Regions from separate parts of the Dechloromonas sp. A34 genome, predicted to be linked through region 2. Evidence: riboswitches for the same ligand, from Rfam matches in the RefSeq annotation. Region 2 holds a riboswitch; the other holds the start of a gene.
The links. A riboswitch is a leader RNA that binds a small molecule or an ion and turns the genes downstream of it on or off. The one in region 2 is predicted to bind cyclic di-GMP.
Positions count from the first base shown of each region.

Region 1: another riboswitch for cyclic di-GMP. It lies ahead of NQE15_RS18025 (HD-GYP domain-containing protein); the one in region 2 lies ahead of NQE15_RS24065 (DUF1631 family protein).

Region 1 is NZ_CP102486.1:3,604,590-3,611,779, reverse strand. It holds gene NQE15_RS18050 (Hsp70 family protein) at 1-259, shown strand, start outside; gene NQE15_RS18045 (hypothetical protein) at 299-1,417, opposite strand; gene NQE15_RS18040 (hypothetical protein) at 1,634-1,852, shown strand; gene NQE15_RS18035 (hypothetical protein) at 1,894-2,298, shown strand; gene NQE15_RS18030 (EAL domain-containing protein) at 2,486-5,515, shown strand; cyclic di-GMP riboswitch class I at 5,637-5,726, shown strand; gene NQE15_RS18025 (HD-GYP domain-containing protein) at 5,921-7,054, shown strand.
Region 2 is NZ_CP102486.1:2,386,102-2,393,291, reverse strand. It holds gene NQE15_RS12000 (hypothetical protein) at 1-27, opposite strand, end outside; gene NQE15_RS11995 (hypothetical protein) at 63-413, opposite strand; gene NQE15_RS11990 (DUF5610 domain-containing protein) at 759-1,355, shown strand; gene NQE15_RS11985 (HDOD domain-containing protein) at 1,519-2,358, shown strand; cyclic di-GMP riboswitch class I at 2,411-2,509, shown strand; partial or broken gene NQE15_RS24065 (DUF1631 family protein) at 2,664-4,861, shown strand; tRNA gene NQE15_RS11970 (tRNA-Ser) at 4,945-5,037, opposite strand; gene NQE15_RS11965 (aspartate kinase) at 5,090-6,310, opposite strand; gene NQE15_RS11960 (histone deacetylase family protein) at 6,422-7,190, opposite strand, start outside.

The DNA.
Region 1 (7,190 bases), 1.2 Mb from region 2:
TCTGGCCACGGAAATGCTCGTCGATCAGGTCGAAACTGCGGTCGCCCGGCTGCTGCCCACGGCGGGTCTGGCCGCGACCGGCATCGACACCATTTTCTTCACCGGCGGCTCGAGTGGCATCCCGCTGCTGCGCCGGCGCATCGCGGCATTGCTGCCGCAGGCGCGGGTCGTCGAGGGCGACCTTTTCGGCAGCATCGGGGCCGGCCTGGCGGTTGATGCGGCGCGCCGTTACGGCACCGTGGACGATCCTCGGCGCTAGGGTTTACGAAGGTTCGAGCCAAGCCGAAGGGATCACTGCCTATTCCTTGCCTGCGCCATTCTCGTCGGGCGCTTCGTCATTGCCTGTTTGCTCCTGTGCCGGCGACTCGTCGGGCAAGAGTGTTTCTAGCGCTTGCCTCGCGGGCTCGACCGGTTGCGTAAAGGTTTGCGGCGTGCTTTTTTCGATCTGCTCGGAAAGGTAATAGATTCCCGCCATCATCCCGGTGTTGGGGTCGTCCATCAAAATGTGCCACATGTCGTCCATCGCGGCGTTTAGGGTTTCGCGAAGCTGTGACTCGATTTCCGCGCGCCCTGCCTCGTGCAGCATGACGCCGATGCCGGCCGCGCCAAGGGAAATCACCGTGCCGGCGATGCCGCCGACCAGAGCCGACGCGGCGCTCGCCCCGCCGCTGATCGCCAGCCGATCCATCAGTTTCTCGCTGACCTGCTTGGCGACCGGCGAGATCCGTTTCTTCGACAGCCCGGCCCCGGCATTCGCCGCGGCTTCGCGGGCTTGTCGGAGCAAGGCAGCATAAGCCGGCAGGTTGTCGATCGGTTCGCTATAGACAATCTGGTAAAGGGAAGCGTTATGGGCCGCTGGCGGGGCGAGGGCAATGGCCGGTATGTCCTGGAGCCGCCGTTCGAACTGATCCTGAGGGACGCCGTAACGCTGCGCGATGGGCTGAACTTGCTCGCTCAAATGCCGAATGTAGAGTTTGGTCGCCTGTGCCCTGATCGTTTCGGGATCGACTTCCTCGGCGACCGGAGCCAGTACGCGGTCATGGTATTGCTCCTGCAAATAGGCGGCCAGTCGGTTAACCGGCGGATCGGTCGTATCCCCGGAGCTCAGGTTGTACCAGGCAACCTTGGCGGTCAGCCATTGCTGGGTCCAGTAACTGGAGAACCAGGGAATGAAATCCGCCTCGGCTCTTTGGCTGGCCAGCTGCTTCCAGTTCTCCATCTGGCTATAGGCGAAACTCCGGGCAGCGCTGGTCGCCGCCCGTGACCCGGCGCCAATGTCGCTATCGACCTGGCGCCAGGTACTCGCCGCAACCGGGGGCGGCGGCACCAATTCGGGGGCTCGCTCGGGCGTGGCACAACCGGCCAGCACAATCATCGCGAGGATGACCGGGACGCGAAGGGTGACGATCAGGGACATGGTGTATGGATTCGCACTTCACCTTTTCATGCTAGTTCATCTGGCGTCAAAGCCCCAATTGACAATCTGTTGTGCCCCAGCGGTCGATCTCATGGCACGGCGGAGTGGCGGCCTCAAAGGGTTTCAACTCGCATCGACTGGGGCAATTGGCTCTGGAAAAATAGCCGGGATGGTGTAGATTCAAAGCACGAGCCGTTTTCTTGCCAAGGAGGTCGTATGGCGATCCAATCCGTGACGTCGAATGTCAACGCCTTTACCAATCCCGGTACTCAGCCGACGCAAACGCAGCAGTCTCAACAAACGCAACAGGCGCAAGCGATCGAGAAGCAGGAGCCGCGTCCCGCAGAGCGTGTCGAGCTGAAGGAAGAAGCGCCCAAGCCGGTAACGAATGCTCAAGGTCAACGTACAGGTACGTTGATCAATGTGACTGCCTGAAACCTCATGGGCGGTGCTTGGCACTGCCGGGAGGTGTGAACATGGCGATAACCTCGTCTTCAGGTTTGCAGTCGCCGAGCGGCGGGATCTGGTCGCAGATTCAGCAACAACAGGCGCAGCGCAATGCCGATCAGGCCGAACAGCAGGCCCGTGCCTTGCAATCCCGCGCCCGTGAAGCGCAGACAGTGGCCGATCGGGCGCAGGAGAATGCCCGTTCGCTGAAGGTTCAGTCGGGTCAGGCACAGGGTCAAGCCGAGAGTGCGCGGCGCGGCCTGGTGGCCATGGAATCCATCGGCAAGGTGCAAACCGGGATCAACGATTTGCGCGAACAGATCAGTGCCGCGCTGGCGCCGGCCGAAACGGCTGTCGCCACGACAGCAGAACCGGCGGCGGTAATCAATGTTTTTGGGCAGGCGACGGGTACGTTGGTCAATGTAACGGCCTGAACAGCGGTTTGAGATTTGAAATGCTGTCGGGCGCGTTGGCGCTTTTTTTTTGCCCTTGGGATTGCAGATGGTTTGTGCCCTGCCGCAGTATCAGTAGCCCCGTCTGCATTCCGTCATCGATACCGGTTGCAATTCGATGACGGCTTGCTCAGAATCGGTTCGATAACTCGAAAAAAGATGGCGATCAATGGGTCTAGCCCCGGGAAAGAATGCGCCGGTCGGTCGGCAGTTGTGGATTGCTCTGGTAGCCTTGGCCGTGGGCGGCTTCGTGCTGCTTGGTTACGTGCTGTGGTCGGGCTACCGAGATATCTGGACCGAGGCCCAGACCACCGCCAGGAGCCATGCTGACCTGATCGAAGCGCGCTTCGACGCGACCTTGCGACGGGTCGATTCCAGCCTGATCGGACTGACATCGCGGATCTCCGCCGAGTCGCTTCAACGCGAGGCCGTACCGCGTTTTCGTCAGCAGATTGAAGCCGAGTTCGAACGCCACCGGCAAGTGTTTCCGGAAGTAGCCGGATTTCGCGTGCTCGATGCCAATGGCGAGGTGCTTTACATTGCCGGCGGCGGAGCCTATGTCAATCTCGGGGACCGTTCCTACTTCATCCATCTGCGCGACTACGCGAATGCCGGTATCGTCTTCTCGGAAGTTCTGACTTCGCGGATCACCGGGCGAACGACGATCGTCGCGGCACGGGCGATTCGTGGGCCGGACGGGGCGTTCCGCGGGGTGGTCAGTGCGGCCATCGAGCTTGAGTATTTCGAGCGCCTGTTCCGGACGGTCCATCTGGGTAAAAGCGGGGCCTTGGCGATTCGTCGCAGCGACACGCATTTCCTGGTCGTCCGCCAACCGTCAGTGCCCACTGAAATCAATCGCGCGCTGGACACTGCGCACCCGATTTACCAGCGTATCGCGGCGGGAGAAGGCAGAGGAACGCTGGAGTTCGTCGCCAAGACCGACGGTGTCCGGCGGGTTTATGCCTACAGCGTCCTTGAGCAATATCCCTTTTACGTGCTGGCCGGATTGTCCGAGGCCGACATAATGGCTGCCTGGCGGCAGCGCTCGCTGATTGTCGGCGGCCTTGGCCTGGGCTTGTTCTGGTGTCTGGGCATCGTCCTAGTCTGGCTGTTCCGAGCCCAGAAACGGGAATTGCTGGCGGCCGATGCCTTGCATCGCCATCAGGATCAATTGAAAGCGGCGCAACGAATCGCCCAGGTCGGCAGTTGGGAAATCGATCTGGCGACCCGGGTCGTAACCTCTTCGGACGAACTTTACCGGATCTTCGAAGTCGAGCCGGTGCCCGGCGGGGCGCATTACGACGATTTCATGGCCAGGGTTCATCCGGACGATCAGGCGACGGTCGACAAGGCACTGAACGAATCCGTTCAGGAGCATCGCCAGGTATCCCTGAAACACCGGCTTTTGTTGCCGGACGGTCGGGTCAAGTATGTTCAGGAGTTCTGCGAGCCGGAATATGCCGAGGATGGCACGGCGCTGCGCGTGATCGGCACCTCGCAGGATGTCACCGGTCAGCATCAGATGGAAGCGCGCATGCAACTGCTGGTCAGCGCCTTCCAGTACAGCGGCGAGGCAATCCTGATCACCGATGCCGACAACAACATCATTACCATCAATCCGGCTTTCACCAGGCTCACCGGTTTCCTGCCGGAGGAGGCGCTGGGCAAGAACCCGCGCTTTCTGTCGGCGGGGCGGACGACGAAGAACGAATACCGTCAGATGTGGCAGAGCATCACCGAGCGTGGATTCTGGCAGGGGGAAATCTGGGATCGCCGGAAGGATGGTGGTGTTTATCCGAAATGGATGTCGATATCGGTCATTCGCGACGAGGACGGTACCATTCGCTATTACGTCGCCCACTTTACCGATGTCACTTCAGAGCGGGCGGTCGAGGCAAAGCTCTATCACATGGCACATCACGATGTGCTGACTGGCCTGCTCAATCGCTTCAGCCTGAAAGGGCGGCTCGATCAGGCGCTGTCGGCAGCGCGGCGTGACGGGTCGCGGGTCGCCTTGCTGTTCGTCGATCTCGATCGCTTCAAGGCGGTCAACGACACCCTCGGCCACCATGTCGGCGACCAAATGCTGGTCGAGGTCGCCAAGCGCCTGTCCGAAAGTGTGCGTGACAGCGATGTGGTGGCACGCGTCGGTGGCGACGAGTTCGTCATCATGCTGTCCGGCATCGAACATAGCGGATCGGTGGCGAAAGTGGCCGAAAAGGTGGTCGGCAACATTGGCGATCCGTACTCGATCGAAGGTCACGACCTGTTCACCACGCCCAGTATCGGAATCGCCATTTTCCCGACCGACGGCGACGACGCCGACACCTTGTTGAAAAATGCCGATGCCGCGATGTATCACGCCAAAACCGCAGGCCGGAACAATTTCCAGTTTTTCGATTCGAGGATGAACGATGCGGCGCTCGAACGACTGGGGATCGAGCACGGGCTGCGCCAGGCCTTGTCGCGTGACGAGTTCTGTCTGCATTTCCAGCCAGTACTCGACACCGTCAGCGGGCGGGTGGCCGGGGTCGAGGCGCTGGTACGCTGGCAGCACCCCGAGAGGGGAATGCTGTTGCCTGGCAAATTCATCGGCATCGCCGAGGAGAGCGGCTTGATCCAGCCGCTCGGCGAGTGGGTCTTCTGGGCCGCCTGCAAGCAGTTGGCGGACTTTCGCGCGGCCGGTATCTACGGCGTCAGGATGGCGGTGAACATTTCCGCCATCCAGATGCGTAACGGCAACTTGCCGATCCTGGCCAAAGGCGCCATCGACGCCTTCGGGCTGAATCCCGCCGATCTGGTTTTCGAAATCACCGAATCGGTGGCCATGCAGCAACCGGCGGAAACCGTCCGCATCCTCGATATCCTGCACGATATGGGGATCGGTCTGGCGATTGACGATTTCGGAACCGGCTATTCATCGCTGAGTTACCTGCGCCTGTTCCCGATCGACTTGCTTAAGCTCGACCGCAGCTTCGTCGAGGAGATCGGGCAGAGCGCCGATGGTACCGTGATCTGCGATGCGACCATCGGCCTGGCCCACAATCTCGGCCTGCGCATCGTGGCCGAAGGCGTTGAAACGGACGAGCAGCGCGAATATCTGCGGGGCAGGGGTTGTGATCTGATGCAGGGTTTTCTTTTCAGTCGGCCGGTGCCGGCCAATGAAGTCATCGCCTTTATTCGCCAGCGCAACACTTAAGTTAAGTCGTAACAATCACGGGAAACTGAATAGTTGCCAAGGCAAACCAAATTGCATAAATTTGACCGCTATCGTGGGCTAATTTGATATTTGTCAAGCTGGCAATTTGCCACTAAAGTAGTGTGGGTACTGGCAAACTCGACTGAAAAGCGAGGACGCAAAGCCACCGGTCCTCTGACCCCATCAGGTCAAAGATAGCGGGGCTGCCAAGTACTCCCCTGTGCTTGACCGTTCACTCTCTGTCAGTTGTGTCCCCGTGTCTAACGAGCAACACCAACTGAACAGATGTCTCATGAGTGCATTCAATAGCGTAAACAATCACTGCCTTGGCAAGATCATGGCATTGACCGAAACGAACGATGTGATCGCATCGGACGATATCTACGACAGTCAGGGAGTGAAGCTGTGGGCCAAGGGGGCAAGATTTCCGGGAGCCTGCAGGAGCGACTGGCCAGCCGCAAGTTGCGGACGCCGCTTGAGCTGACGCTTGAGGTCGAGAATGGCATTACCACCGGCGATGTGGCCGATGACTGCCAAAAAATCATCCTGGCGAACCCGATTCTCTGTCACCTGGCCAGCAGCAAGGCCGCCTTTGCCTCTTTGTCACATCTGCGCCTGGTGCGCTTGCCGAGCGCCCTGAAGCTGTTGTTGGCCGCTGCCTACGGCAATCGTGGCGGCGATGAGTATTCGCACGAATTGCACACCATCGCGCTATGCGCCGGTTTTGCGGCATATGCCCAACTCTCCTCGATGGATACCGAACTGTTGCTGAGTGCTGCGCTATTGCATGATTTGGGTGTTCTGTACGTGAACCCGGATTTGCTGCACGCTGACCGTCCGTTGACCGCCAAGGAATGGGCCTCGGTGGCGGTTCATCCGAAGGTTAGCCATATGGTGGCGCTGGAAATCGGCAAACTGCGCGAAGAGGTGGGCCAGGGCATCGGCCAGCATCATGAACGGCTTGATGGCAGCGGCTATCCCTTCATGCTGACCAAGGAGAAGATTTCACCGATCGGCTCGATTCTGGCGGCCGCCGATGCCATGGCGGCGATCATCGAACGGGGCGGCGAAGGGGCGGCCTACCAGGCCACACTGGCCATCAGGCTCATCCCGGAAGAATTCAATCCGGTGCTCAAGGCCTACATCTGCACGTCGCTGCGGGATTTGGCTGAATCATTTGGCCATGGCGATCAGCCTTGCTATGAGCAGACCCGCGACGTCGTGTTCAAGCTCGATCAGGTCGAGCAGAAGGTGCTTGAACTCCTGCAGAGTGCCTCGGGCAAGGTGCACGACCTCCTGCAAATGGCCGGTAACGTCTGCCACAACGTGCGCAAGGCGCTACGAGCCACCGGAGTGGATTCCCTGCTGCAAACTTACACCCCTGGCGACGAGGGCGCGTTCTGTGGCGAGGTCTATCACATCGTCCATGAAACCGGTTGGCGGCTGCGCAATATCTCCCGTACCCTGCAGTTGCGGGCCGATGCCTTGGCGCTGGATGAACAGGCATTTCTGGCACCACTGATCTCCGTTCTGGAATAGTCGCCGACCGCCTTTCCGGTGGATCGAGTAGCCGACTCCGCCGAACTATCCTTCGCCCACCGCTTTAAGTCCTCCTGTTTCCGGAGGCCGCGTCCTTCGCGAATGGTCGAGCACCCCCGGGCTGCTTGAGCATTGC
Region 2 (7,190 bases):
AAGCAGCTTCAGGGAACAACGCTTCATTCAAAACACCTCTGGTTCAACAGTTCGGAGTGACTTCATTTATGGCTTAGGGCTTCCTGTTCGGCCCAGAACATCGTGACTTCATCGGCTGAAATTCGCCCACGCCGAAGACCAGACTCCAGCACCTTTTGCGCATCACCCCGTCGCCCGTAGATGACATAGATTTCCGCCTCGGTCAGCGGATCGATCTCGTCGTGGTCTTTCAGCACGGAGGGAGGCTGATCTTTGGAAAAGTCCGACAGTTGCAGGCCCAGATAGGCATTGTCGGCGGCAACCGGATTTCTCCACGAACGCCTCAGCTTGAGAATTTGTAGCCAGGCAGCCAGGTTTAGGCCGACCAGGATGACGATTGATAAAGCGGATAGGGCAGTGAAATTCATGGTCATGTAGGTCTCGCCGGGAGATTCAACTCGTCACTACTCAGCAAGCGACGTGCCACAACCTAAGCAACTGATTTTAATATGGTTTTACAAACCCATTCCCGGAAAGCAGCGGCCCGCTGTCGCCATATGCCGACACTTCTACCCAAGCAATTGGCAAGTACCTGTTTTCACGCGATTCATGCCGTCTCCAGGTCACGACAAACCGACTGGCAACGGCCATGCACCCGCACGCCGGCGCTAGCTCTTTGTCCAGGGTGACCTAAGATGAGTTTGTACGGCCTACGCAAGTGGCAATCGCGAAGCAGTTACCGCTTGTATTTTCGGCGTTTAAATAGCGGGGATGTAGCCATGCTCAATCCATCAGCAAGCACCCAGTTGTATCGGACTTCAGCGTTACCGCAGGCTGAGCAATCCCGGGGCACGACCCGCTCCGGAAGCGAACGGGTTAACGCCTCGGATAACAGGAGCAATGCCCGCGATGAATTGAATGTGCAGATTCTGCAAGCCTCGGCAGAGGTCTCGCTGAAGGCCGGTGACCAGTCGCAGACATTGCTGTTTCGCAGCGCCATCGAGCGGATCAATGAACTGCTGAGCCCGACACTCGGCCCGGATGCGATTCAGGCAAAGATGGGCGATGACAACTCACCCGAGGCTACCGCCGAGCGCATTGTGTCGTTATCGACCGGTTTTTTCGACGCCTACGCCGCACAACACCCCGACGACGACCCAGGGCAGCTCGCTAAAGACTTTGTCGAGTTGATTCGCGGCGGCTTTGAAAAAGGCTTCAATGAAGCGAAAGATATCCTGCAAGGGCTAAAAGTCTTTGGCGGGGATATTGAAAGCGGCGTTATGAAAACCTACGAACTGGTCAGCAAGGGCTACGACGAGTTTCTCGCCAGCAAATTGGGCGGCGGCCAGCCAACGAAGAATCCGGACGACGCTTAGAAGCCTCGATTAGCAGGGAACAAATCCGGACAAGCAGTGCAGAGCTATCGCATCGTCTGCATCTTCGCTTACCATGGCCCTTCTGGACGATGGAAAGGCCGTCTGCGCAGGCGTCGACCGGTAACCGACCACGCCCAAATGCTCATGGACAGAGATACCGGCAATGGAAAGCAAAGAGTCGCTCCGTAAACTGATCGCCGAAGTGGAACAGGGGGAACTGGTCTTTTCGACCCATGCCCATGTCGCCCTACAGGTTCGCCTGGCGCTCGATGACCCGGACATTCATCTCGAGAAGGCGGCCAAAGTTGTCCAGGCAGAGCCCTTGCTGGCATCCCGGATTGTCGCCGTTGCCAACTCGGTGGCCTTCAACCGTTCCGGAAAACCGATATCGGATATCCGCTCTGCCGTGACACGACTCGGCATCAATCTGGTGCGCGCCTTGTCGACCGGCCTGATCATGCGGCAGATTTCAGCAACACCAACGGCGGCACACGAAACCCTCGCGTCGCGCCTATGGGAGCACAGTTCCCACGTTGCAGCCCTCTGCTACGTACTGGCACGACGGGTCAGCCATCAGAATCCAGACATGGCCATGTTTGCCGGAATTGTCCATGAGGTAGGTGGTTTCTATCTGATTTCTCGGGCGTCCGCCTACCCCGATCTCATTGACATCGGCGGCAACGAAACGTGGGCAGCAGGCGGAGAAGCACTGGTCGGCGACGCCGTATTGCGTGCCCTTGCCGTCCCGGACGACATTGCAACAGCCGTCCGGGCCCAATGGCAAGGGAATGTGACATTACCCCCGAAGAGTCTGGCCGACACACTATTTCTTGCCAATTGCCTGACGCCCATCACCAACCCATTGCAACCGGCCATATCGAGCAGCGAACATTCGGAAATGCTTGCCCTGGCCGGGCAGGTCATCGCCGATAACGCACTTGCCGCAGTACTTGAGGAGTCAAGCGAGGAACTAAATACTATAGCTGCCTCTCTCAGACTTTGATATATAGGGGTTTGATTTTTCTGGAAATGATCTAGAATCGTTTTGTGGCCTAACTGTATCAAGGCAAACCCTTCGAAAGATGGGGACGCAAAGTCACCGGTCTAACGGGTCGTATCCAAGGGATGCACCCCACGACAGCGGGACCGCCAGGCTAGGCGGAATTGACAATCCACATTCGTGCGATTGCCAATTGCGCAGATGGCAGCGCGTTTTTGATTCTTTCGCTTTCGTTGGTTTGCTGAACAGGCCCGATTTGATCGAGGTGCAGCATCGTCGTATTCTGTCTGCGACGAAGGGAGCGAGTCATGGCAACGGCCTACAGCAATGTAATCAATCTTCAACCGGGTGGTCCTCATGTGACTGCCTCGGCCAATCGTATCCTGCTCGAATGCCGGGATCTGGCTGCCCGCCGACTGCGCGAAGCGTTACGGGAAATGCTGCAAAAGGCCAGCGAGACTCTGCTCCAGCGCGCCGACATCGCCAAAGACTCCGACGAACGCCGCATGCTCCTTCGTCTTAACGACGCACTGAGCGAGAAAGGCGGTCGCCTCGAGGGACTTCTGGCAGCTCACTGGGGGCGCGAGTTCGATACGGTTTTGCGTGGGACACATAGCACGGCCTCTGGCTCTGGGAATATCCTCCTCGAGGAGATGCAAATCGTCGAGTATGGCGAGATGGACGAAGAGCTCGCCCTGAAATCTCTGGCTCGCCGACTCGACAACAAATGCGAAGGTGAACTCTATGCCCTGGGTCGCCGCTTCAATTACCTGATTGGCAAGGAAAGAGGCGCCGAGACCGAAAATCCGGCGGCTCCCGAGGTTCTTACTCGCGCCCTTCGCGGCGCCTTGCGGGAAGTGGATTTCGATCTGCACAGCCGGCTGGAGTTGTGGCACATTTTTGACGCACTAGTCGACGATCACATCGGGCCGATCTTTCACGCCATCAATGCCCAACTCTTGCAGCACAAGGTCCTGCCCGATCTGAGACGGGATTACGGACGGACCGCCAGCCACGATCCCAGCAAGGAGACAACGAAAAAAAATGCCGGCGGCGACATGTTCGCGATGCTGCAGCGTCTGGTCACTGGTTCAGGCAACACCCCCGCGACCGCGTCCCCGGCCGGAGTTATGCCGGGAATGCCGGCGACAGGCAACGCAGCAGGTCCGATGGAAGCGATGGCAGGCACAGCAGCCCCCGCCACACATGTCTGGGCCTCACTGGAAGCCTTGCAGCATGCCGCACAGGGCACGCTCACGCCCCAGTCCTCGGCAGATGGCAGCGCCAACGTTTTGTACCACTTCCGCGCCAGCGAGATTGGCCAAAGCCTTGGTCAGCTGGATGCCATTACCGTCGATATTGTCGCCATGCTTTTCGACATGATTTTCGACGACCGCGAAATTTCCGACCCGATCAAGGCCCTGGTCGGCAAACTGCAGATTCCGGTACTCAAGGTCGCGATGCTGGACCGAAGCTTCTTTTCGAGCAAGGCACATCCGACCCGCCGCCTGCTCGATCTCATCTCCAGGGCAGCGTTGCGCTGGGGCGGGAAGTCGGTCGCGACGACCCGATCTATACCAAGATCGCCGAAATCATTGACAACATACACAACAACTTCAAGCAGGACACGGCCCTCTTCGAAACGCTTTGTGACGATCTCGAGCACTTCCTGGCCGGGTACGAGGATGCGGCATCCGGCAATGTAACGCGCGCTGCACTCTTGGTCGTCCAGCGCGAACTGGACGAACTGGCCGACATGGCGGTCGACAGCGAACTGCAGCGCTGGCTGGAAAGCCCCTTACCCAGGGTGGTAAGCGATCTGCTCGATCATGAGTGGCGTTCTCTGCTGAAGCGTGTCCACCTGGAGGAAGGCCCCGGCAGCACGGCGTGGGAAAACACCTTGGCGACGGCTGGCGCTCTGGTTGAGAGTGTTCAGCCAAAGAATGACGTTCCAGAACGCCAGGCCCTGGCCCGCCAACTGCCAATGCTGATCAAGCAGCTGAGTGTGGGTTTCGACCGCGTGGAGGTGGAAGGCGAACGACGCCGTACCCTGCTCGACGCCCTCTTCCGGCTTCATGCAGCGGCCCTGCGGGGAACGGAACCACCACCGTCGGACGCCGCTGCGGAACCGGCATTACCCCCAGCGATCAGTGAGCCCCGCTTTACCAGCCAGGCGCTCGGCGATGGCGAGGTCACGGTCGAGAGCATATCGGTAAAGCTCCCCGTATCAGAGCAGCTTGCCAGCCATGAAGTCGAGGACCTGCAGCGCGGCGACTGGGTTGAATACCAGCAGCCCGACGGGAGCGCCATTCGCTATCGGCTTTCATGGATTAGCCCGCAACGAGGCATATTCCTGTTCACCAACCCGCAATCGCCGCACGCCCTTGCCGTCTCGCCCGACGCCATGAGCCTGCAAATGCAGCGCGGCGAAGTCAGGATTGTACCCACCGAACCCATTTTCGATCGCGCGCTGACGCGTACCATCGACATTCTGCAGGCCGCCTGACCAGTCGACAAATTTCGCTGAGCTCCGCAGTCAGATCACAGAAACAAAAAAGCGCCCCGAAAGGCGCTTGTTTGCTCGTTTTTTGGCGGACACGCAGGGATTCGAACCCTGGATCCAGGTTTTGCCCGGATGCACCCTTAGCAGGGGTGTGCCTTCGACCACTCGGCCACGTGTCCTTGCCTGCAACGAGGCGCGGATGATATAGCCTCCGCGCCCTTTGGTCAAACCTTACTGATCGAGACCAAACGTCCGGTGCAGAACGCGAACGGCCAGTTCCAGATATTTTTCGTCGAGGACGACGGAAATCTTGATCTCGGAGGTGGAGATCATCTGGATGTTGATGCCTTCATCGGCCAGTGCCTTGAACATCTTGCTGGCCACACCGGGGTGGGAGCGCATGCCGACGCCGACGGCGGAGACCTTGCAGATCTTGTTGTCGCCAGTCACTTCGCGGGCGCCAAGCTCAGCCTTGACCGTTTCGAGGATAGACTGGGCCTTGGCATATTCGCCGCGATTGACGGTAAACGAGAAATCTGTCGTGCTGTCATGACCGACATTCTGGATGATCATATCGACGTCGATGTTGGCGTCGGCAATGGCACCCAGAATCTGGTAGGCGATGCCCGGCTTGTCCGGCACACCGAGGACAGTCAGCTTGGCTTCGTCGCGGTTGAAGGCGATGCCGGAGATGATCGGTTGTTCCATGTTCTTGTCTTCCTCAACAGTGATCAGCGTACCTTCCCCTTCGTCCTGGAAGCTGGAAAGAACGCGCAGTTTGACCTTGTACTTGCCGGCGAATTCTACCGAGCGGATCTGCAGCACCTTGGAGCCGAGGCTGGCCATTTCCAGCATTTCTTCGAAGGTGATGGTGTCGAGCTTCTTGGCTTCCGGCACGACACGCGGGTCGGTCGTGTAGACGCCATCGACGTCAGTATAGATCTGGCACTCGTCGGCCTTCAGCGCCGCGGCCAGCGCCACGCCGGAGGTATCGGAACCGCCACGACCGAGCGTGGTGATGTTGCCGTCGGCATCGACGCCCTGGAAACCGGCGACGACAACCACATTACCGGCATCGAGATCACGCCGCATGTTGGCTTCGTCAATCGACAGGATGCGCGCCTTGGTGTGGGTACTGTCGGTCAGCACCTTGACCTGGCCGCCGGTGTAGCTCTTGGCCTGGCAACCGATATCCTTCAGGGCCATGGCCAGCAGACCGATGGTGACTTGCTCGCCGGTGGACATGATCATGTCCAGCTCGCGCGGATCGGGGTTGGCCTGAACTTCCTTGGCCAGGGCAATCAGCTTGTTGGTCTCGCCACTCATCGCGGAGACGACTACCACCACCTGATGCCCCTGAGCCTGGAACTTGGCAATACGTTTGGCGACGTTCTTGATACGCTCGGGATTACCGACCGAAGTGCCGCCATATTTCTGAACAATCAACGCCATGGATTTGTCCGGTTAAACGTTAGAAACATGAAAAAGTGGGCCGGATTTTACCCCAGCCCCACTTTTTTCCAAAGAAAGATGCGCCTAGTACCATGAACCCGGAGGCTGGTACTAGAGATCGGCCAGCGCCCGCAAATGCGCACCAACGCTACGCGCCAGCGAGGTCATCACATACCCGCCTTCCAGCACCGAGACGATACGCTTCTGGCACATTTCGGCGGCCAGTTTTTTGACATGCTCGGTACACCAGCCGAAATCCTTTTCGAGCAGCTTGAGCCCCCCCATGTCGTCTTCGTAGTGACCATCGAAGCCCGCCGATATCAGGATCATCTGCGGCTTGAATTCCTTCAGGCGCGGCGTCCACACCTGTAGCACGGCATCGCGGAACTCCTCGCCGCCGCAACCGGCGGCAAGCGGCACGTTGCACATATTGGCGGCCGGCTTTTCAGCCCCGCTATACGGGTAGAACGGATGCTGGAAGATGCTGCACATCAGCACCTGCTCGTCGCCGGCAAAGCAGTCCTCGGTACCGTTGCCATGGTGCACGTCGAAGTCGATGATGGCGACGCGCTCCAAGCCATGCACCTTGAGTGCATGACGAGCGGCAACCGCCACATTGTTGAAAAAGCAGAATCCCATCGGATTACTCTTCTCGGCATGGTGACCGGGGGGACGCACTGCGCAGAAGGCGTTTTCGCATTCTCCACTCATCACCAGATCGACCGCCAGACAACCAGCACCAGCGGCCCGCAGAGCAGCCTGCCAGGTGTGCGGATTCATTGCGGTATCGGGATCAAGGTGCACGACACCGGCCTCCGGCGAGGCCCGCTTGATGCGCTCGAGATGCGAGGCGGGATGGACACGCATCAGCTGCTCGAAG